One region of the Rhizobium sp. WYJ-E13 genome, then DNA from elsewhere that is predicted to be linked to it. Evidence: predicted binding sites of a transcription regulator. Region 1 holds the regulator's gene; each other region holds the start of a gene.
The links. The regulator LexA, encoded in region 1, represses DNA repair genes until DNA is damaged. The targets are predictions, from matches to a motif close to TGTTCNNNNTGTGTTCNG.

Region 1 (5,843 bases):
TTCCGTGTTGGCGGCCTCGACGGCCTTTTCGACACCCTTGCCGAGATAGCGCTTGCCGCCATCGCGCACTTCGACAGCTTCATGCGCGCCGGTCGAAGCACCCGAGGGAACAGCTGCACGGCCCATGCTGCCGTCTTCGAGATAGACATCGACTTCGACGGTGGGGTTACCACGGCTATCGAGAATCTCGCGGGCGATGATATCGGTAATTGCAGTCATGGTTTTTTCCTGCTCGTGGGTGGATAAATCGTTTGAAACCGTCTTAATCGAAGGTACGCAAATTACAATGGCGCTTTGCGACACCTCCGGCCTGCCTGTCTGATCGTCGCTATAACACGATCATGTCAGGCTTTTGACTGTCAGCCCTTGGCAACCGCATCAAAGGCGAGCAGCTTTTCCAGAAGCCGCGGCATATCCTTGAGATAGACCATGTTCGGGCCGTCGGAAGGGGCATTGTCCGGATCCTCATGGGTTTCGATGAAGACACCCGCAACGCCGGCGGCTACGGCAGCACGCGCCAGCGTTTCAACGAATTCGCGCTGGCCGCCGGAGGAATCGCCCTGCCCGCCCGGCTGGGCGACGGAATGCGTGGCGTCGAAGATAACAGGAGCGCCCATCGCCGCCATGATCGGCAGGGAACGCATGTCGGAGACCAGCGTGTTGTAGCCGAAGGAAACACCGCGTTCGCAAAGCAATATATTCGGATTGCCGCTGGCATTCAGCTTGCCGAGCACATTCTTCATGTCCCAGGGCGCGAGGAACTGGCCTTTCTTGACGTTGACGACGCGGCCGGTCTTGGCGGCGGCAACGAGAAGATCCGTCTGGCGGCAGAGGAAGGCCGGGATCTGCAGCACGTCGACGGTTTCAGCGACAATGGCGCATTGTTCTGCCGTATGAACATCCGTCAGGACAGGAAAACCGAATTCCTTCTTGAGGTCGTCGAAAACCTCCATCGCCTTTTCGAGGCCGATACCGCGCTTGGCGGAAATCGAGGTGCGGTTTGCCTTGTCATAGGAGGTCTTGTAGACGAGGCCGATACCGAGCTTGTCGCACAGCTCCTTCAGCGTGCCGCCGACCATGAAGGCATGCTCGCGGCTTTCCATCTGGCACGGACCAGCGATGAGCGAAAGCTTGGCAGAATTGGAAAACAGAACCTGGCCAGCGCCTTCGCCGATCCGGACCTCTGCATTGGTATTGGAGCTCATGGTGTTTCCTCGAAGGCGAAGAGCGTGCCCTGACCGGGCGCGGGCTTCACAAGAATACGGTTGGCCTTGCGTGTATAGGTCACCCCGTTAGCAGCCAAATGCGCTTCTGTCACGGCCAGATCGGCAACCGCAAAGAGGATCGCCCGGCCGCGCAGGCCGCGATCGCTATCCGGCGTCGCCAGATCGAAATAGGCCTCCAGCCCCTCTGGGGTCATCAGGCTGATCTTTGCGTTTCCGGTCGGCACCTCCAGCCCGAAACTCGTGACATCGGCAGAAGCGGCTTTTGCCGCCGCGCGAACGAACTCGCCGAAAGCTGTCGGCTCGGGCGCCGCGAGCGCGATCTCGGCAATGCCTGTCACGCCATTGGCATGGATCTCCAGCGCGCTGCGGCTGGCCGGAAGCGGGTTGATGCGCTCGACAGCGAAGAGAAAGAAATCCGGTGCCCGTAGGTCGCCAGCGAAGGCGAGCCGGAAGCCGGCAACACTTTCTGCACCATCGGGCATTTTCACTGGACGTTCGAACTGCAGCACAGGACCGGCACTGATGCTGCCCTTCACGAAACGAGAATGTTCTTGCTTTGCATCCCCTGTCGCAAAGGCGATGGCGGACAATCCTTCGCTGCCGCAGCGGAAACGGAAAGCCTGATTGCGGGCAGTGAAGACATTGCCCTCACGCGCCGTCTCCTCGCTCTCCTCCACACTCGCGACACCCAATGGCTCAAGGTAGGTTTTGTCGGTAAAGAAAACGCAGGCATTTTCCGTGCCGAAGGGATGGCGGGCATCGGGCGCGACGGTGAAACCAAGCTTGCCCAGCCTTTCGCGGGCAAGGTCGATATCGGTAACCGGCAAAACGAGATGATCAATCGGAAGCATGTCCTGGGTCATCGGCTACTCTCTAGCAATCACCAGGAGATGTGCTTCAGCAGACGCTACGAAGCAAGGCCAGGCAGGCTTTCCGCCGATAAAAATAAAATTCTCTGCAGAATGAACAGAAGTTTTACGAAAATTTAGCTACTTGCAGAACACATATGGAACATATAGTGTCCGTTCTGGATTTGTTTCAAGACTGGGGTACACGCCATGCTCACACGCAAACAACAGGAACTCCTTCTTTTCATTCACGAAAGGATGAAGGAGTCAGGCGTTCCGCCGTCTTTCGACGAGATGAAGGATGCGCTGGATCTTGCCTCTAAATCCGGTATTCACCGGCTGATCACGGCGCTTGAGGAACGCGGCTTCATTCGCCGGCTTCCGAACCGGGCACGCGCGCTCGAAGTCATCAAGTTGCCGGAAGCCTACAGCCCAAGCCTGCAGCCTCGGCGCGGCTTTTCGCCGAGCGTCATCGAGGGCAGCCTCGGAAAGCCTCAGCCGTTGGCTCCCGCTCCGGCAAAGCCTGCACCTGCTGCCGACAACGGCAATTCGATTTCTGTGCCGGTCATGGGGCGCATCGCCGCCGGCGTGCCGATCTCGGCAATCCAGAACAATACGCACGACATCAATGTTCCCGCCGACATGCTGGGCTCGGGTGAGCATTATGCGCTCGAGGTTCGTGGCGACTCGATGATCGAAGCCGGCATCTTCGATGGCGACACGGTCATCATCCGCAACGGCAGCACCGCCAATCCCGGTGATATTGTCGTGGCACTCGTCGACGAGGAGGAAGCGACGCTCAAGCGTTTTCGCCGCAAGGGTGCATCGATTGCACTCGAAGCAGCAAACCCCGCTTATGAGACGCGCATCTTCCCGCCGGATCGCGTCAAGGTCCAGGGCAAGCTCGTCGGCCTCATTCGCCGCTATCACTGACTGGTGACGTACTGGCGTCTGCGAAACTGTCGCTGCGCCAATCATAGGCACGGTGGCGCATCCAGGGCCGTCGCAACGTGTCGAATGCAGTTGTGATCTCAGTTCCCTTATCGGTAAAACGAAGTTCGATCGAGCCTGTTCTGCGTAGTGTCTCGCCAGTAAAGAGCAATGCGCCGGAGCGACAATGGTCAAACCGCAAACGGACAGGGGTAACGACGATATCGGCCGTATCGCAGGCCGGCCCGAGATAGGCTGCATTGTCGATGATCGTCAGTTTCTTTCCATTCCCGAGCAAGGCAGTGCACCAGGCGCCCTTCTGGCAGGAGAAGCGCGATGGCGAGCTTGCGGCGGCATGTCTCATTGCTGCTCTGGCTTCGTCCTGCTGATCCCGTGACAGCTGCAGCTGTTTGCCTTCAGGCGCAGCGGGGACATTGACAGCCTGGAGCATGAACGGCTTTCGATGCTCTTCCATGGTAAGCGCCCGCTGCCATTGTTCGAAGATGAAGGCAGGAGGCTTTTCGCGATTCGAAGCTATCGCCTCTCCATCGACAACAGCAACCAGGCCGCCATCTTCGGCGATGGTGATGTCGGGCATCGCCTCGACCGGAAGCAACGCGACGGCAAGCGTGGAAACCGCAACGATTGCTGTTCCGGCGTGCCGCAGTCTGGTTCTGAGCAAGGTTAGCAGCAGAAACCCGAAGACGGCTGTCGGGAAGTACCAGCCGGGCAAACGGCCCACATCGATATTGCCGCCCCAGCTCGATACCGTCTTTGCGATTTTTATCACCAGATCGAGCCCGAATCCTGCGATCTGCCACATCGGGCCATCGAGGCCAAAAGGCATCAGCAGCATCGCCAGCATCCCGGCAGGCATGACGATGAAGGAAATGACAGGCATGGCCGCGAGATTTGCCGGCAGGCCGTAGGCAGTCAGCCGGTGAAAATGATCGATCGAAAACAGCGCGGTCGAGAAACCGCCAATGAGCGACGTCAGGAAAATGCCGCCGAAGAAGCCGCCAATCATGAGGACAGGTTTGAGGATCGGCAGCTTGGCAAAGGCATTCTCCCGCATCGGACGCACTTTCCAGAGGTCGTAACCGGCGACCAGGGCAAGCGTTGCGGCAAAGGACATCTGGAAACTCGGCCCCAGCACCTCCGATGGCGAGACTGCAAGGATCACGAGCGCGGACAGCGCCACGTTTCTAAGGCTGATCGACGGCCGGTCAAAGAAGACGGCAACCAGCATGATCGCCATCATGATGAAAGCGCGTTCGGCGGAGACGGCAAAACCCGAGATCAGATAATAAGCCGTCACCGCAGCGAGCGCGCCGGCCGCCGCGATTTTCTTGGTCGGCCATGCTTGGGCAATGGCGGGAAAAAGACTGAGGATGACCCGCAGGCCGACAAAGAAGATGCCGGCGGAGAGCGCCATATTGAGACCGGAGATCGCGATGATGTGGGCAAGGCCGGATTGCCGCAGCGCCTCGGTCGTTTCATCCGAGATCGCCCGTCTCTCATCGGTGACAAGTGAAGCAGCAAAGGCGCCGGTATCACCCGGCAGGACGGAGCGGATTCGATCGCCGATGCCGCTCCTGAGCCGATAGAGCCATTCCAGGGTCGCCTCACCGAACGAGCCCGCCTGCTGCGGCTGCGAGGCAGTCTTTTTCGGCGCACCATAGAAAAAGCCGTTGGCACCAATGCCATCGAAATAGGCGCTGAAGGCAAAATCGTTGAGGTGGGGAAGTGCCGGTCCCGCCGGAGGCGTGAGACGTGCCCTGCCCTCGATGACGTCACCAAGCTCAAAGGGCTGCGTGGCGCCCCGGACCAGGACGGAAATGCGCTTGGGTGGACGCTTGATCTCGGGAGCATCCGTTCCGGTAACAGCAAGAATATAGCGCCAGCGCCCTCTTCCATCGCCTTCGCGACGCTCGATGCGGCCGGTCACCGTTGTCGTTACGGCGGAATCCAGGATCAAGGTCCGCGCCCGCCATGTTTCGACCTGTGCCGAAAGCATTCCACCGGCAAAGAGAAGCAGAGCAAGCAGCGTCGCCCGCAATTTCGTCCGGCCATATCCGCAGAGCGCAACGGCAAGGAGGAGGACAAACAGGCAGAGACCAAGCGAGATGGCCGGAAAATCCGAAACTGCCAGAAACCAGGTCGCGGCACCCGCACCGAGAAAGACCGGCGAGAAGAGAATGAGGCGACCGTGGCCAGCCTCTTCCCCGGCCATGCGAATAGACGATTCGGCGTGTTGTTTCGCAATGCCAATCAGCCGCCACTGCAGCGGAACAGCAGCTTGCGTCCTTACCGGTTGCGTCACAATGGCGCGCGGTGCGACATCGGCAAAATCCATCTTGGCATCAACGGATTGCGCCTGCCGTTCTCTTGTCTCGAACCCCGTCATAATCGCTTGGACCCGCCCCCGGATATCGGCAGAATGCAACCTGTGTTCAAAACGCGCAAACAATAATCGATTGAAATACGAGGAAAATTCACGCGAACGAAAAATCCAGTCAAATCATGGTGTTCTGATATGCATGGGGCTCATCGCTGCACTGCCTAAAAGATGATGCCGCGATGCACAAAATGGCATCACGGTAACTTGGCATTAGCTTCGCGATCATATAGCTATCGCTTAGGACGCTTAACTCTTATGGCGCTTTTGCGGCGCCACCGCCACTCCGGAGGATCAGCATGACGGATCAAAGCGCTACAATCAAAATCGGTGACAAATCAGTCGACCTCGCCGTCCGAAAAGGCACGGTCGGACCTGACGTCATCGATATCGGTGCACTTTATAAAAATACGGCCTCCTTCACCTACGATCCCGGGTTTA
Region 2 (5,843 bases), 1.4 Mb from region 1:
CCACACCGATCGGCAATCTCGGTGACATCACGCTGCGGGCGCTGGAAACACTCGCCGGTGCCGATGTCCTGGCCTGCGAAGATACCCGTGTTACCCGCGTTTTGCTTGATCGTTCCGGCATCCAGAATCGCCCCTTCGCCTATCATGAGCACAATGCCGATGAGGCCGGGCCGCGATTGCTGCAGGCGCTCGAAGCCGGCAAGTCGGTGGCGCTTGTCTCCGATGCCGGCACGCCGCTCGTTTCCGACCCCGGCTATCGGCTGGCGCAGCAGGCGATCGAGATGGGCTACCGCGTTATCCCCATTCCCGGTGCTTCGGCGCCACTTGCCGCCCTCGTCGGTTCAGGCCTGCCGAACGATGCCTTTCTCTTTGCCGGCTTCCTGCCGACCAAGGACAAGGCGCGCCGCGATCGGCTCGCGGAATTTGTAGCCGCACCTGCCACGTTGATTTTCTTTGAATCACCCCATCGCATTGGCGCGACGCTGCTGGCCGCTGCCGATGTGCTCGGCGCCGAACGCGAGGCGTCGGTCTGCCGCGAACTGACGAAGACCTATGAGGAATTCCGCCGTGGCACGCTTGCCGAGCTCGCAGCCCACTATGAAGAACATGACAATGTGAAGGGCGAGATCGTGCTGGTGATCGGCCCGCCGAAAAAGCGGGCCGCTACCGAAGCCGACGTCGACACGGTTCTCGCCGATCTCTCAAAAGACCTGCCGACTGCGAAGGCCGCAACCGAGGCTGCTCGCTTGACTGGTCTGCCGCGCAAGGTGCTCTACCAGAAGCTCCTCGACATGAAGGCGGAAAATGGCTGACGGCGAGGCGACGCTCCGCAGAAGAAAGGCGCTGCGCCGCGGCTGGACGGCGGAATATATTGCCGCCATTTTCCTGATGCTGAAAGGCTACCGTATTCTCGCCCTGCGGCACCGGACAAAGCTCGGCGAGATCGATATTATCGCCCGCAAGGGGGATCTGGCCGTCTTTGTCGAGGTCAAGGCGCGCGCCGACGAAATGGGCGCGGTGGATGCCGTCTCCTATGGCTCACAAAAGCGTATCCGGGCCGCAAGTGATCTCTGGCTTGCCCGTCAGCGGGACTATGCCCAGCTCTCACAGCGCTATGATATCGTTGCGATATTGCCGGGGAAGCTGCCCCGTCATTTCCCGGACGCTTTCTAGGGAGGCGCTAAATTCCGCAGGCGCCTAAAACTGGCGAACAAGCTTTCGTTAAAGTTTTAGCGTCTGCTTGAACGGGCTTTTATGACTCTTTTGCTATCCACAGCGCAGCTAGGGGTAGCAACTGGGGGTAATTCATGGCCTGGAAGATGATGCTTGCAACAGCCGCAGCGACGGCTGCGCGGTCGGTGCCTTATGCCGCGTTGAAGCCATCAGGCAAATCTTTCGTCGCGCAGGCAAGCGACCGGATGGTGCTGAAGCCGACGCCGATCAATCCGGATTGGATCATCAGCGGCAATCCGCAGGCGCGCACGGCGGAACACTCCCGCGGCCATGACGAAGCCTCGCTAACGGCGATCTGGGATTGCACATCAGGTGAATTCCGCTGGCGTTTCGGATGGGACGAGACGGTGATGATCCTCGAAGGCGAGGTGCACGTCACCACCGAAGACGGCCTAGAGCGTACACTGCAGGCGGGCGATGTCGCTTTCTTCGCCGGCGGCACCTGGGCGAACTGGCGGGTCGACAATTACGTCCGTAAGGTCGCCTTCCTGCGTAAGCCTTTCCCAAAGCCGCTCGCCATCGCCTACCGCCTGCGCAACCTCTTGCGCAACAGCGGCGGTACCGGCATCGCCGCCTGACAATAGCGCCCGCGGAAACATCCGAAGCCATTGATTGCCGTTGCGTTTGATGCCTGACCGACCTACATCTGGGCGTCATCAGCTCAAGGGACGGAAATGGCCAAGGTTAAGAACGTAGCGGTCCAGATGGACCATGTCTCCGGCATCAATATCGCAGGTGATTCCACTTTCGCCATGAGCCTCGAAGCGCAGGCGCGTGGCTACAATCTCTTCCACTACACACCCGAACGCCTGAGCTTCCGCGACGGCAAGCTCTATGCTTCCGTCGAGCCGATGGTGCTGCGCGACGTCAAGGGTGACTACTATGAGCTCGGTGCGCCCGAACGCGTCGACCTCTCGACCATGGATGTCGTTCTGCTGCGCCAGGACCCGCCCTTCGACATGGCCTACATCACCGCGACGCATCTGCTCGAACGAATCCATCCGAAGACGCTCGTCGTCAACGATCCGGCCTGGGTGCGCAACTCGCCGGAAAAGATCTTCGTCACCGAATTTTCCGACCTGATGCCGAAGACACTGATCACCAAGGATCCGGGCGAGATCCGCCGCTTCCGCGACGAGATGGGCGACATCATCCTGAAGCCGCTCTACGGCAATGGTGGCGCCGGCGTCTTCCATTCCACCAGGGATGACCGCAACCTGTCCTCACTGCTTGAAATGTTCGGCCAGCTCTTCCGCGAGCCCTTCATCGCCCAGCAATACCTGCCTGACGTGCGCAAGGGCGACAAGCGCATCATCCTCGTCAACGGCGAATTTGCCGGCGCCATCAATCGCGTCCCCGCCGAGCATGACAGCCGCTCCAATATGCATGTCGGCGGTCGCGCCGAGCCGACCGAACTGACGGCGCGCGAAAAGGAAATCTGCGAGCGCATCGGCCCCGCTTTGCGCGAACGTGGCTTCCTGCTCGTCGGCATCGATGTGATCGGTGACTACATGACCGAAATCAACGTGACCTCGCCGACCGGCATCCGCGAGGTGAAGAAGTTCGGCGGCGCCGATATCGCAAGCCTGTTATGGGATGCCATCGAGCGCAAGCGCAGCTAGGTAATTTTAGCAAAACCGTGCAGGGGTTATGCGCCCGGAGTTGTGTAGAAACAATGAGATAGAGAATTTCCGCGATTCGATGAAAATGGAAATGCGCTAAGTGTTCCGCCTTTGATCGCCTTCGTTCCGGCTTTACAACCGATCGCAATCTGATTGCAGCGGGTAGCTGAATTCGTTCGCTTATCGTTCTTGTTTTATTCCAAATTCCATGCCAGATTGTGACCGCCTTCATAGGTGGGGTGTAGAGGTTTCGGGGCAGGGCATGGTCGCACGCGTCAGCACGGTTGCGTTTCAGGGCATTGAAGGTGTGCCGGTCGAGGTCCAGGTCATGGTCGCTCCCGGCAAGATGGGAATCCAGATCGTCGGTCTGCCGGACAAGGCGGTTGCGGAAAGCCGCGAGCGGGTGCAGGCGGCCTTGCATGCCTCCGGCCTGGCGCTGCCGGCAAAACGCGTGACGGTCAATCTTGCGCCAGCCGATCTTCCCAAAGAGGGCAGCCATTTCGATTTGCCCATCGCTCTCGGCCTGATGGCCGCACTCGGTGCCATTCCGGCGGACGCTTTGTCCGACTATGTCGTTGTCGGTGAACTCAACCTCGACGGCACCATTGCCGCGATCGCCGGTGCGCTGCCGGCTGCAATCGGCGCCAATGCGACCGGAAAGGGCCTGATCTGCCCGGCTGAAAGCGGCTCGGAGGCCGCGTGGGCGGGTTCCGGGGTCGACATTCTGGCGCCGCGCAGCCTGATCGCGCTCGCCAATCATTTCCGTGGCACGCAGATACTCTCGCGTCCGGAGCCATCCATTCGCCCCAATGCAGCCAACCTTCCCGATCTCGCCGAGATCAAGGGGCAGGAAAGCGCCAAGCGGGCGCTGGAAGTGGCGGCCGCCGGCGGCCACAATCTGCTGATGGTCGGACCACCCGGCTCCGGCAAGTCGATGCTGGCGTCGAGGCTGCCCTCCATCCTGCCGCCGCTTTCGGCTGCGGAATTGCTGGAGGTCTCGATGATCCATTCCATCGCCGGCCAGCTTTCCGGCGGCAAGCTCTCGGACCGCAGGCCGTTTCGCACGCCGCACCATTCGGCGACCATGGCAGCCCTCATCGGCGGCGGCTTGCGCGCCCGGCCGGGCGAGGCTTCGCTTGCCCATCACGGCGTGCTTTTCCTCGATGAGTTTCCGGAATTTACGCCGCAGGCGCTCGATGCCCTGCGTCAGCCTCTGGAAAGCGGTGAATGCGTCATCGCACGCGCCAATCACCGGGTCTCCTATCCGGCGCGGATCCAGCTCATCGCAGCCATGAATCCCTGCCGTTGCGGCATGGCGGGCGAGCCCGGCCACACCTGTGCCCGAGGGCCGCGCTGCATGACGGATTATCAGGCCCGCATTTCCGGCCCGCTGATGGACCGCATCGATATCCGCATCGACGTACCGGCCGTTTCCGCCGCCGACCTCATCCGGCCGGCGGTGGCTGAAGCGAGTGCCGATGTCGCTCGGCGCGTTGCCCGCGCCCGTGACATCCAACGCGAACGCTATGCCGCTGCAGGTGCTACCGGTATTTCCACCAATGCCGGATGCTCCACCTCGATGATCGAGAAGTTCGCCGAGCCGGATGCGGCGGGATTGCAGTTGCTGCGCGATGCCGCCGACAAGATGAAGTTTTCGGCACGCGGCTATCACCGGGTGTTGAAGGTCGCCCGCACGCTTGCCGATCTCGACGGTGAGGAAACCGTGGGTCGGATCCATCTTGCGGAAGCGATCTCTTACCGCGTCGCCGGCGCGCGGCTGACAGCGGCGGCGTGAGGTTGGGTGATTAGTGAACGGTGATTAGTGAGTAGCGGCTCACAATCGGTGATTGGCCGGCCAAAGTGATTTGCGGCAGGCACTGAAGGCAGCCTCATTCATACTCACTACTCACGAATTCCCATCTCAGCTTCCCAACCCTTCAAACAACGCCGTCGAAAGATACCGCTCGGCAAAGGATGGGATGATGACGACGATGTTCTTGCCGGCATTTTCTGGACGGCGACCGACCTCGATTGCGGCCGTGAGCGCCGCACCTGAGGAAATACCGACGGGCACGCCTTCGAGCCTGGCGACGAGCCGCGCCAGCTGGAAGGCCTCGTCATTGCTGACCGTCACGACCTCGTCGTAGATGCTGGTATCGAGGATCTTCGGCGCGAAGCCGGCGCCGATACCCTGGATCTTGTGCGGGCCGGGCGTACCGCCTGACAGTACCGGTGAATCGCTGGGCTCGACCGCGACGACCCGGATATCCGGCTTGTGGCTCTTCAGCACTTGGCCGACGCCGGTGATCGTGCCGCCGGTGCCGATGCCGGCAACGAAGATATCGACCGTGCCATCGGTGTCGTTCCAGATTTCCTCGGCTGTCGTCTTACGGTGGATTTCCGGGTTGGCCGGGTTCTCGAACTGCTGCGGGATGACGGCATCGGGCAGCGAAGCGGCGAGTTCTTCGGCCTTGGCGATCGCCCCCTTCATGCCCTTCGGCCCCTCTGTCAGCACCAGCTCGGCACCGAGCAGCGCCAGCATCTTGCGGCGCTCGACAGACATCGTCTCCGGCATGGTGAGGATCAGCCGGTAGCCCTTGGCAGCCGCAGCGAAGGCAAGCGCGATGCCGGTATTGCCCGACGTCGGCTCGATCAGCACGGTCTTGCCGGGCGAGATCTTGCCCTGCGTTTCCAGGCTCTCGATCATGGCGACACCGATGCGGTCCTTCACCGATGCGATCGGATTGAAGAATTCCAGCTTGGCGAGGATATTGGCAACCACGCCCTTTTCCTTGGCGAGCTTGTCGAGGCGAACGAGCGGTGTGTCGCCGATTGTATCGGTGATGGAGGAATAGATGCGGCCGCGGCCCGGTTTGTGCGACATGGGTGCTCTCCCTTTGAAATCCATTCTGAAATCTGCGGAGAGAATAGGGTCAAAGTGGCGATGAGACCAGAGTGGCTTCATCCGCTGCTCGCTTGAGCCGGAGA
Region 3 (5,843 bases), 1.3 Mb from region 1:
ATTCTATCTCACAATTGAGGATCAACCGTCTTCAAACGGGTTTGCCGGCTCACAATCAAGCCCGCTCGAAATCTTTCGTATATGCCGCTGCCAGCCCGCCTAGAGCGCCTTGGACTTGGAAGCCTTGGTGAATTTCTTGATCACCATTTCGCGCTTCAGCCGCGAGATATGATCGATGAAGAGCACGCCGTTCAGGTGATCGATCTCGTGCTGGAGGCAGGTCGCCAGAAGCCCATCGGCCTCTACACTCTGTTCCTTACCTTCGCGATCCAGATATTTGACCGTGACTTTCGCGGGGCGTTCGACCTCCGCGTAGTAGTCGGGAATGGAAAGGCAGCCTTCCTCATAGACGGACCGGTCGTCCGAGGAGCTGACGATCTCCGGATTGATGAAGACGAGCGGCTGTTTATCCTCGCCTTCCTTCGACAGATCGATGACGAGCATGCGGCGCGCAATGCCGATCTGGATCGCAGCAAGGCCGATGCCCGGTGCGTCGTACATGGTTTCCAGCATGTCGTCGGAAAGCCGCTGGAGATCGGCATCGACTCGCTCGATCGGCTTGGAAACCTGACGGAGAACCGGATCGGGAAGAATGATGAGTGGCTTGATGGTCATGGCGTTCCCATAACCCATCTTTTCACACTAGGGAATCATCCGCCGGGCAGGGATTGCGGTTTTTTGCAGCGCCTGCCCGATTTTGTCCGGATTGTCAGGCTGCGCGGCGAGCGACACCCGCGGCCTGACCGCCTTCGGCGCGTGCGCGGAAACGCTGCAGCAGTTCGATGAGGTTTTCGACTTCATCCTTCAGCCTGCGGGTTTCGGCGGACGTACGCTCGACCATGCCGGAATTCTGCTGGGTGATGGTGTCCATATTGCGGATCGCCACGCTCACCTCGTTGACGCCGGTCGCCTGATCCCGCGCGGCGGCGGCGATATCGGCAACGAAGCTGTTGATGATGTCGATGCGGCTGATCATGTCGCTCAGCGCCTCACCGGTGCTGCTGACGATGTTGACGCCCTCGTTCACCTGCGTGGAGCTTTCGGAGATCAGGTTCTTGATCTCCTTGGCGGCATCGGCCGTGCGCTGGGCAAGCTGACGAACCTCCTGTGCGACGACGGCGAAGCCCTTGCCGGCATCACCGGCACGGGCGGCTTCGACGCCGGCGTTCAGCGCCAGCAGGTTGGTCTGGAAAGCGATCTCATCGATGACGCCGATGATCTTGGCGATCTCGGTGGAAGACTTCTCGATACCGGCCATGGCCGAAACGGCGCTGGTGACGAGTTCGCCGGAATTCTTGGCTTTCTCCTGCGTTTCGCGCACGGCGCCAGATGCCTTCTCGGCATTGGCAGCAGTCTGGCTGACACTGACGGAAAGCTGCTGCAGAGCAGCCGAGCTTTCTTCGACGCCGGCTGCCTGCTGCGCTGTGCGCAAGGCGAGATCGTCCGTCGCCTTGGACATCACATCGGCGCCTTCGAGAATGTGGCTGGAGGTCGCGCGGACGGAGGTGAAAGAATCGCGAAGAGCGTTGACGGCCCTGTTATAGTCTTCAGCCATCTGGCGAAAATTGCCGGGCAGATGGGCAGGAAGGGTCGCTTCGAGATCGCCGCGCGACAGCGCTTCGAGGCCGCGGCGCAGATGTTCCAGCGCCAGCGCCTGATCTGCTTCGGAGCGGGCGCGTTCTTCTTCCAGCGCGTGGCGTTTTTCCTCGAGCGCCTGGAGATAGACGGAGATGGAATAATCCATGTCGAGCATCGCTGCCTTGATGACGGCAGTCAGCTTTTCGGCGAGCGCCTTTCCCTGCTGGCGGGCAAAGAACGATGGCCACTGCTTTTCCATCAGGCCCCGAACGAGCTCCGACATGACGAGCGCATAACCGCCGATATACCAGCGCGGCTCCAGGCCGATACGGGCATGGGTGCGGCCGACGGCCGTAACGCCGTTCACATAGCGCTCGTCGAAATTGCCGCCCGAAAGATTGCCCCAATGTTCCTGCTGACGCTTCTTGGCGTGGCCCATATGGGCCTTGTCGGAGAAAAAGCCTGCGACAGCCGGGGTCTTTGCAAGCTTGCCGTAAAATTTGTCGAGTGCGCCGCCGAGAAGCTCCGAGATCGCCGGCCGCAGCTCCCGGAGGTTCTTGCGCGCCTCATCGTCAAGCTCAATGAAGTCAAGGCGCTGCCTGAGGGCATTGTCGGTCTGCTGGGGAGTCATGGACGATCTCTATCTGGCGCGGATGCGGAGGGAATAACGGCGCCAGATTTGGCGAATATGGTTGAGCAATCGTTAAGCGCATCGCTGATTTTTCTTCTGTTACAGCGAAGTAGCTGGATAGTGCCAAAAAGGCCAACGCGGATTGTTCACGTTTTGATCTGGATATCGCCGGCCATTTTGTTATGGTGTGGTATGACCATGACACCCGACTCACTCACCATTTCCCTGCCCATACTGAGCCCTGGCGTGCTTGCGGTCGCTGGCGGTGCGCTCGCCGTCATCATTCTCGTGACGATCGTGTTTGCGCTGCGCAGCGCCGGCATTCGTCGCGAGGAGGCAGAAGAGGCCCATCTTCGCGCTGCAGAAAGCGAAGCGCGCATGGCCGAACTTCTAAAAATCCAGGCCGAGATGCAGGGGCGCATCTCGACCATGACGGAAGTCTTTGGTGCACGGCAGGCCGAACTCAATCATGCGATCAACCAGCGGCTCGACGGCATGTCGCAACGCATGAACTCGACGCTGACCGAGCAGACAAAATCAACGCATGACAACCTGCAGAAGCTGCAGGAGCGCCTCGCGGTGATCGATGTCGCCCAGAACAATATCCAGACGCTCGCCAAGGATGTCGTGGGGCTGCAGGCCATTCTTTCCAACAAGCAGACGCGCGGGGCTTTCGGCCAGTCGCGCATGGAAACGATCGTCGCCGATGGCTTGCCTATGGGCGCCTATGCCTTCCAGCAGACGCTTTCCAACGGCTCGCGGCCGGACTGTACGATCCGGATGCCGAACGGGGCACCGCCGCTGGTCATCGATGCCAAATTTCCGCTCGAAGCGTGGAACGCGATCCGCGATGCAGGCGGCGCAGACGACGGCAAGCTTGCCGGCCAGCAGTTTCGCCGAGACATGGAAGTCCACATCAAGGATATTTCCGAGAAATATCTGATCCAGGGCGAGACGCAGGACACGGCTTTCCTCTTCGTTCCCTCGGAATCGATCTTCGCTGAAATTCACGAGAATTTCGAGGCGATCGTGCAGAAGGCTCACCGCGCACGCGTCGTCATCGTCTCGCCTTCGCTCTTGATGCTGTCGATCCAGGTCATCCAGGCCGTTCTGAAAGACCAGCGCATGCGGGCACAGGCGCACGTCATCCAGGGCGAAGTCGCCCTCCTCATGGACGATCTCGGCCGGCTCGACGAACGCGTACGCAAGCTGCAGGGACATTTTTCCCAGACGCAGCGCGACGTGGACCAGATCATTACCTCGGCGGACAAGCTCACCAAGCGCGGCGCGAAGATCGAGGCGCTGGAATTTGAAGCGAGTGGTGACGGCAAGCAGCCGCAGGTGAGTGAGCCGCCGGCGAAATCTGTCGAAAGCAGGACCGGACTGCTCAAGCTCAGGGTGGTTGACGAGGAGTAATCACTTCGGCAGTGTCGCGCCCGAAGCAAGGGACGGACATTCCATGATCACAGTATTCGGCTCCATCAATATGGACCTCATCGCCACCACCGAGCGCCTGCCGAAGCCCGGCGAAACCGTTGCCGGCAACAGCTTTGCGACGGCAGCCGGCGGCAAGGGCGCCAATCAGGCGCTCGCTGCCCGACGCGCAGGCCGCTATGTCCATATGGCGGGCGCTGTCGGCAAGGATGCCTTTGCCGACGCCGCCCTCGAACTGCTCGATGGCGCCGGCACCGATCTTTCCCTCGTCAGCCATGTCGAGGGGCCGACGGGCACAGCCCTCATTCTCGTCGGCGGCGACGGCGAGAACATGATCGCCGTCATTCCCGGTGCGAACGGCAAGGTCAACGGCGACAGCGCCGAGGCCGCCGTCAGCGCCATGAATGAGGGCGACATACTGATGCTGCAGCTCGAAATCCCGGTCGAGGCGGTCGAGCGTGCGCTTGCCGCCTCTCGCGCAAAGGGCGTCACCAGCATTCTCAATCTTGCGCCGCTCATTCCGGATGCCCCGCGCCTCGGTCGGCTTGCCGATATCGTCATTGCCAATGAGACCGAGTTCGAGCGGCTGGCGGGACAGGAAAACATGAGCGCCGACGATCGCGAGGCGGCATTGGAGCGCCTGCATGCAGAAACCGGCCAGACCTTGATCGTCACGCTCGGCGGCGATGGGGTCATCGCGATCCGGGGTGGCGAGATTTCTCGCGCGCAAGGCCTGATCATCGAACCTGTCGACACGGTCGGAGCAGGCGATACGTTCTGCGGCTACTTCGCCGCAAGCCTCGATGAGGGACTGGATTTCAACTCGGCGCTGCGGCGTGCAGCGGTTGCCGGCTCGCTCGCCTGCCTGAAGCCGGGGGCTCAGCCCTCCATTCCGCTCGCAGCCGAAGTCGCAGACAGAATATAGTCCAGTCCAGCCGCGAACTGGCCATCAAACACGACCCCTAGTTTTGGTGTAGCATGCAGGATTTGCCGCCGAGACATATAGAATTTCATTCAAATTTAAGAGGTTTCTGGCGATCCTTCGGGTAATCGCCGCCTCGTTCATCTTCGAGGCAGTCACTCCCCATGGCAGCTCCATGATAGAGCGTGCCTTACCCGCTGCGCCGGAGAATGGCCCTTCGGTGCGTCCTTGCCCCGAGGAACCTATGTTCATTTTCAGAATGAAATCGCTTGCGGCGAAGCTCATTGTCATTACCGGTGCCGCCATTGCACTGGTGCTTGTCGTTTCGAACCTCTTTCTCATCGACCAGACCCGTAACCGCGTCCAGACCCTGACACTGGATCAGGCCAACTCCGAAGCCAAATCGATCGCCAACGAGATTGCAGCCAATGTCGGCGAGCTTGCGAGCGCTGCCCGCACCATGTCGGGCGTCGTCGGACGCGGGCATGAAGGCAAGATCCTCGATCGCAAGGGCATCATCAGCATTCTGAAGGCCAATCTCGAACAGAACGCTTTCGCCTTCGGCAGCTGGTTCTGCGAGCAGCTTGGCGCCTTCGACGGCAAGACCACTGAGATCGCCAACAACACCGATGAAGGCACCAACAAAGTCGGGGCCTTCACGCCCTACTGGTCGAAGACCAGGACCGGCGACATCCAGTTCTCGACCTTCGACAACGATTACGCCGCCGAATGGTGGAAGCTTGCTGCCAATAGCGGCAAGGGCGCGATCACCGTGCCCTACCTCGCCGAAGGCACCGACGTTCCCACGCTGCTGACCTCGATTGCCTATCCGGTCATGTCCGGCGGCAAGATGATCGGCGTGGAAGGCGTCGATATTTCACTGAAGTCGCTCACCGACAAGGTGCAGGCGCTGCGCCCCTTCGGCTCCGGCCGTGTGACGCTGATCGCCCAGAACGGCAACTGGATCGTTGCTCCACTCCCCGATCTGATGTCCAAGCCCTATGGCGACAATCCTGGCTCTGCCGACGTGACGGCTGCGCTTTCGTCCATGAAGGTCGGCCTCGTCAAGAACCTCAGCTTCGATGGCCTCGATCCCTTCGACCGCGTCGTCTATCCCTTCGCCGTCCCCGGCCTGAACGCCAACTGGGTCGTGCTGGTCGACGTTCCGCACACGGCGATGAATGCGCCGGTTCAGGACCAGACCTTCATGATGATTGTCAACGGCATCATTGTGCTGGGCGCCGTCCTAGTCGCCCTCTACTTCGCTGTCCGGTCGCT
Region 4 (5,843 bases), 1.1 Mb from region 1:
GTGCTGCCCAGAGCTGAAACACTGGTCACTTGAACCTCCTCTGAAGGTCTTGTGAAGCCTGCCTTTCATGGGCGGGCAGTGACCGGGCTATGCCTGTTTGCGAGTCGGGTCAAAGCGGCGTTTTGTCATCTGGAGAACTGCGGGCTGCTGGGCCTGTGATTCCGGACAAGGTACCGACGCAGTGGAGCGGTCAGACCCGCTCCACAAACCCGTCCAGCACGCGCTTCTGGCCGGCGCGGTCGAAGTCGATCGTCAGCTTGTTGCCTTCGATGCCGGATATCGAGCCGTTGCCGAATTTGATGTGGAAGACGCGGTCGCCGAGGGCGAAGCGCGAGGGTTCGGTGGCGGTGGATTTCGCCACCAGTTCGCCCTCGATGGTGCGGCCGCGCGGGCCGCTTTCACCGTAGCCGATGCGCTCCACCGCATGGCCGGAGCGGGTGCCCCAGTTGTCGCGGGTGGCGTCGGTCTTGTTCTGCTGGGCGCGCTTCCAGCCTGGAGTCGAATAGGAATTGGCGAAGGGATCGGCCTTGTCGAATCGCGACTGGCCGTAACCGCCGCCGCGGCCGTAGCCGCCATAGTTCTGCTCCATCTCGGCCACTTCCACATGGGTTTCCGGCAGTTCGTCGAGGAAGCGCGAGGGAATGGTCGATTGCCACAGGCCGTGGATGCGGCGGTTGGAGACGAACCAGATGTGGCAGCGGTGCTTGGCGCGGGTGATGCCGACATAGGCGAGGCGGCGTTCTTCCTCCAGGCCGGCGCGACCGGATTCGTCGAGGGAACGCTGGTGTGGGAAGAGGCCTTCCTCCCAGCCGGGCAGGAAGACAGTGTCGAATTCCAGGCCCTTGGCCGAGTGCAGCGTCATGATAGAGACGGCGTCGAGATTTTCGTTGGTCTCGGCATCCATGACGAGCGAGACGTGCTCCAGGAAGCCGCGCATGGATTCGAAGCTTTCCATGGAACGGATGAGTTCCTTGAGGTTTTCAAGGCGACCCGGCGCTTCGGCGCTCTTGTCGTTCTTCCACATGTCGGTATATCCGGACTCTTCGAGGATCTGCTCGGCAAGTTCGGTATGTGGTGTGTTTTCAAGCAGTTCCTGCCATCGGCGGAAAGATTGAATCACGTCGAAAAGGGCCTTGCGCGCCTTCGGCTTCAGCTCGTCCGTCTCGATCATGTCGGCGGCGGCCGCCAGCATCGGAATGTCGCGGGCGCGGGCATAATCGTGAAGCGCGCGCACCGTCGTATCGCCAAGGCCGCGCTTCGGCGTATTGATGATGCGCTCGAAGGCGAGGTCGTCGGCTGGCTGGGCGACGAGGCGGAAATAGGCCATGGCATCGCGGATTTCGAGGCGCTCGTAGAAGCGCGGACCGCCGATGACGCGGTAGTTCAAGCCGAGCGTGACGAAGCGGTCTTCGAATTCGCGCATCTGGAAGGAGGCGCGAACGAGGATCGCCATGTCGTTCAGCAGATGTTTCCTGCCGTCGGCGTCGCCGCGCTGCAGGCGCTCGATTTCCTCGCCGATGGCACGCGCTTCTTCTTCGGAATCCCAGGAGGCATGGACCTGCACCTTGACATCGTCAGGATCGGAGCGGTCGGTGAAGAGCGTCTTGCCGAGGCGGCCTTCATTATGGGTGATGAGATGGGCGGCGGCACCGAGGATATGGGCCGTCGAGCGGTAGTTGCGCTCCAGCTTGATGACCTTGGCGCCTGGAAAATCCTTTTCGAAGCGGAGGATATTGTCCACTTCCGCACCGCGCCAGCCATAGATGGATTGGTCGTCGTCGCCGACGCAGCAGACATTCTGCGGCTCGCCCTTGGCACGCTGGGCGAGAAGCCGCAGCCACATATATTGGGCGGTGTTGGTGTCCTGATACTCGTCGACGAGAATGTAGCGGAACTTCTGGTGATATTCCTTCAAGAGATCTGGCTGTTTGCGGAAGATCGCGATCGGATGCATCAGGAGATCGCCGAAATCGCAGGCGTTCAGCGTCGACAGGCGGTTCTGATAGGCGAAGTAGAGGTCGCGGCCGCGGCCATTGGCGAAGGCGCGCGCATCTCCTTCGGGAATATCGGCCGGCCCGAGGCCCTTGTTCTTCCAGGTATCGATCATGCCGGCGAACTGCTTGGCCGGCCAGCGCTTGTCGTCGAGCCCCTCGGCCTGGATGATCTGCTTGATGAGGCGGATCACATCGTCGGTGTCGAGGATGGTGAAATCGGAGCGCAGGCCGACGAGTTCGGCATGGCGGCGCAGGAGCTTGACGCCGATCGAGTGGAAGGTGCCGAGCCAGGGCATGCCTTCAACGGCGCCGCCGACGAGAAGCGCGATACGCTCCTTCATTTCGCGAGCGGCCTTGTTGGTGAAGGTCACGGCGAGGATCTGCGAGGGGAAGGCTCGTCCGGTCGAAAGAATGTGGGCGATACGGGTGGTCAGAACGCGGGTCTTGCCGGTGCCAGCGCCGGCAAGCACGAGGACGGGGCCTTCCAGCGTCTCGACCGCTTCGCGCTGTTCCGGGTTGAGGCCGGCGAGATAATCGGGGCGAGTGCCATCACGAGCCGCCATGGCGCGGGCGGCAATGCCGCCGCCGACAGCCGGCGCCCTTGGGGCAGGTGCTGCAGGCTGTTGCGGTTTGCGCGGCGCTTCGCCCGGTTCCTCGTCGAAGAAGGGCATATCGTCGAAACTATTGCTCATGCCGCGTAATGTAGTGATTCGGGAAGGAAAGACCAGAAAGTTGTTCTGCTTTCATTCCCAGCGGCTCAGCTATCCTCAAGTCCTTGTTTGACAAATGTCGTCATCGCAAAACCGCTGCATCGTTTTGCGCGGATACTTCAGGTCGTTTGCGGGCCGGCGAAAGCCAGGCAGACCGAAACCAGCGCAAAGAGCGGCGGTAGCGCAAAGCACCAGGTGCCGACCGTGGCATACAGCAGGGCGGCAAGGCCGCAGCCGAGCGCGAAGGCGAAGACGGCGACCACCATATGCGACAGTCGGCTCTTTACGGGCTTTGCCTGATCGCCGGCGCTGCCATGGGCGAGGTCGGCTAGGTCGATCATGATTTGCGTCGTAGTGCCGGTCATCAGCGTGCTCGGCGGTGAGGCGCCGAGATGGATGCGGTGGGCGGTGTTCTGGATCGCCATGGCGATGACGAGCAGCATGCCGGTTGCGACCAGCGGCAGTCCATCGGGATTGGCGAAGGGGGAAAGCCAGATGGCGCAGGCGCCGCCGGCAATCAGGAAGAGAAGCTTTATGACGAGCAGGATGCGCAGGCCCTTCTCGTCGCCGGGCGGCACATTGTGCGTGAGGTAGCGCAGCAGGAGGATCGTCAGACAGAAGACCGGCAGCGCCAGAAGCTTGGCGATGATGCCCGTCGTGCCGTGGGTCAGTGCCGCACCCAATGTCACGAAGTTGCCGGTGACATGGGCGGGGAAGAGGCCGCCGAGCGCCAGGAAACCGGCTGTATCGACATAACCGCCGGTGAGGCTCAGAAGTACGGGCAGGGCTGGACGCATCGTTTTCCCTCTTATCGTTTTGTCTGGTTACTTTGCTGCGACGGCGTGGATTTCGGCAATATAGCCACCCGGGAATTCCACCATGGCGGCGCGGCGGTCGCCGGATTGATAGGGCGCAACGAGGATTTCGGCGCCGCTATTCCTAGCCTTCCGGAGCGTCGCGTCGAGATCGGCAGTCTCATATCCCGTCATCTCGCGGCCATAGGGGAAGGGCAGGTGGCCATCGGTGACGAGCACCGTCATGCGGCCGAAGATGGAATCGATGCGCAGGCGATGGAATGTCGTGTCCGGCAGGCCGATTTCGACGCCAGGCGCCTTCTTATCGTCGGAGACGAGTTTGCCATGCGAGAAGGCAAGGAAGGCGTGGGTGAAGGCTGCGACACGGTCGGGCGACACGTAGACGCGGTTTTCCGGGACTGTCGTGAAGGCGGGATAGTCTGGCTTGGTTGTATGCCAGTAAAGCTGCATGTTGACGCCGCCCGGCCACTGGATGACGGCGTCGCGGCCGATCGGATCCGGGAAAGCGGAGACGATGACATCGGCGCCGGCCGCCTTTGCCGCGGCGACCGCCTTGTCGAGATCGGTGACGAGATAGCCTGTGCGTTCGGCGCCGAACGGGTAGGGGATCGACGTCTTGAAGCCGAAGAGCGAGACGGTACCAACCGGCGTCTGCAGAAGCTGCGACGTGGTGCTGCTCGGCGTCGGCGTCACCGTTGCGGTCACCTGCTTGGTGCTGGTGCCGCCAAAGGTGGCGAGGAAGCTCTTGGCAAAGGCGTCCACGTCGCCGGGGGCGACATAGACATGGGTCGTGTCATATTGCGCGCCGACGCCGAATTGCGGTGAGGCGGCCAGCGCTGGGGCGCCGGCCAAGCCGAGAAGGGCAACAAGGGCTAACGATAGACGAAGCATATGCGATCTCCTGCGGCCTGGCCGGCCGTTCATTCGGTACGTTCGAGGTTTACGCCTTGATGAAGGCGAGGACGTCGGCGTTGAACTTGTCGGCTTCCGTCTGGGCGAGGCCGTGCGGGGCACCCGGATAAACCTTCAGCGTGCCGTTCCTCAGAAGCTTGATGCCCTTTTCGGCGGCTGCCTTGATCGGCACGATCTGGTCGGCATCGCCGTGGATGAGCAGGGCCGGAACGTCGATCTTCCTGAGGTCTTCGCTGTAATCGACCTCGGAGAATTCATGGATGCAATCGTAATGGCCCTTGATGCCGCCGGCCATGCCCATCAGCCAGAAGGTTTCGCGCAGGCCTTCGTTGACCTTGGCGCCGTCGCGGTTGAAGCCGTAGAAGGGGATGGTGAGGTCGCGGTAGAATTGCGAGCGGTCGCCGGCCGTGCCCTTGCGGATGCCGTCGAAGACCTCGATCGGCGTGCCCTCGGGATTTTCAGGCGTCTTCAGCATCAGCGGCGGTACGGCGCCGACGAGCACGACCTTGGCGACGCGGCTCGTGCCATGGCGGCCGATATAATGGGCGACTTCGCCGCCGCCGGTGGAATGGCCGATCATGATGAGGTTCTTGAGGTCGAGCTTCTCGATGAGTTCGGCGAGGTCATCGGCATACTGATCCATATTGTTGCCGTTCCACGGCTGGGAGGACTTGCCGTGTCCGCGGCGATCATGGGCGATAACGCGGTAGCCCTGCTGGGCAAAGTAGAGCATCTGGACTTCCCAGGCATCGCCCGACAGAGGCCAACCATGGGAGAAGAGGATCGGCTGACCGTTGCCCCAATCCTGATAATAGATCGTCGTTCCGTCCTTGGTGGTGATCGTCGGCATTGAATTTGTCCTATGCTGGGGTTGGGAGGATCTGTGCCCTGAGGCGGATGGGTTGCACCGTGGTGCTGACACGGCCAGAAAACATGTTTGCAGGGGTCAGCGGAAGTGATGCTTTGGTGCAGGTTGCCTTATGCTTTTTCCCTGAGATCGAGCCAGGCGACGAGCAGGAAGCCGCCGACGAGGCCCAGATGTTCGAAGAAGGAATTGGCAGCCATGAAGCGCTCCATTCCCACGGGTAATTCCCAGAAACGCAGGGCGAGGAAGGTGGCGAGCAGCGTGAAGGCGCCGAGGGCGAGCGCGCCCAGCCATCGAAAAAGGCCGATGAGAATCATGAGTGAGGCTACAAGCTCCATGATGATGACGAACACGGCGAAAAGCGGAGCGGGCGACAGGCCGAAATGGTTCATTTCGCCGATCGCGCCCGGAAAATCCGTGAGCTTGTTGAGACCGCCCTGCAGATAGGCGGCACAGAGGCCGAGATAGGCGATGAAGCGCATCCACGGCGCGCCGAAGAGAGGACGGGCGAGGGACGCAAGTCGGATTTCAAGGGCATGCATCGGAT

Region 2: KQ933_RS21365 (YifB family Mg chelatase-like AAA ATPase) is a predicted target of LexA. The motif match lies at 3,040-3,057, and genes of this name have one in related genera.
Region 3: KQ933_RS00275 (DNA recombination protein RmuC) is a predicted target of LexA. The motif match lies at 2,353-2,370, and genes of this name have one in related genera.
Region 4: KQ933_RS12520 (ATP-dependent helicase) is a predicted target of LexA. The motif match lies at 2,728-2,745, and genes of this name have one in related genera.

The regions. Positions count from the first base shown of each region.
Region 1 covers NZ_CP076853.1:1,330,946-1,336,788, reverse strand. The annotation lists gene eno (phosphopyruvate hydratase) at 1-219, opposite strand, end outside; gene kdsA (3-deoxy-8-phosphooctulonate synthase) at 360-1,205, opposite strand; gene KQ933_RS06755 (VOC family protein) at 1,202-2,089, opposite strand; gene lexA (transcriptional repressor LexA) at 2,285-3,007, shown strand; gene KQ933_RS06745 (ComEC/Rec2 family competence protein) at 2,988-5,360, opposite strand; gene gltA (citrate synthase) at 5,702-5,843, shown strand, end outside.
Region 2 covers NZ_CP076853.1:4,310,832-4,316,674, forward strand. The annotation lists gene rsmI (16S rRNA (cytidine(1402)-2'-O)-methyltransferase) at 1-812, shown strand, start outside; gene KQ933_RS21350 (YraN family protein) at 805-1,173, shown strand; gene KQ933_RS21355 (cupin domain-containing protein) at 1,308-1,811, shown strand; gene gshB (glutathione synthase) at 1,908-2,855, shown strand; gene KQ933_RS21365 (YifB family Mg chelatase-like AAA ATPase) at 3,118-4,650, shown strand; gene cysK (cysteine synthase A) at 4,777-5,739, opposite strand.
Region 3 covers NZ_CP076853.1:54,713-60,555, reverse strand. The annotation lists gene fmt (methionyl-tRNA formyltransferase) at 1-2, opposite strand, end outside; gene def (peptide deformylase) at 100-615, opposite strand; gene KQ933_RS00280 (globin-coupled sensor protein) at 710-2,209, opposite strand; gene KQ933_RS00275 (DNA recombination protein RmuC) at 2,402-3,625, shown strand; gene KQ933_RS00270 (ribokinase) at 3,669-4,568, shown strand; gene KQ933_RS00265 (methyl-accepting chemotaxis protein) at 4,810-5,843, shown strand, end outside.
Region 4 covers NZ_CP076853.1:2,472,059-2,477,901, reverse strand. The annotation lists gene KQ933_RS12525 (hypothetical protein) at 1-29, opposite strand, end outside; gene KQ933_RS12520 (ATP-dependent helicase) at 191-2,686, opposite strand; gene KQ933_RS12515 (YoaK family protein) at 2,824-3,501, opposite strand; gene KQ933_RS12510 (glyoxalase) at 3,529-4,410, opposite strand; gene KQ933_RS12505 (alpha/beta fold hydrolase) at 4,460-5,281, opposite strand; gene KQ933_RS12500 (DoxX family protein) at 5,410-5,838, opposite strand.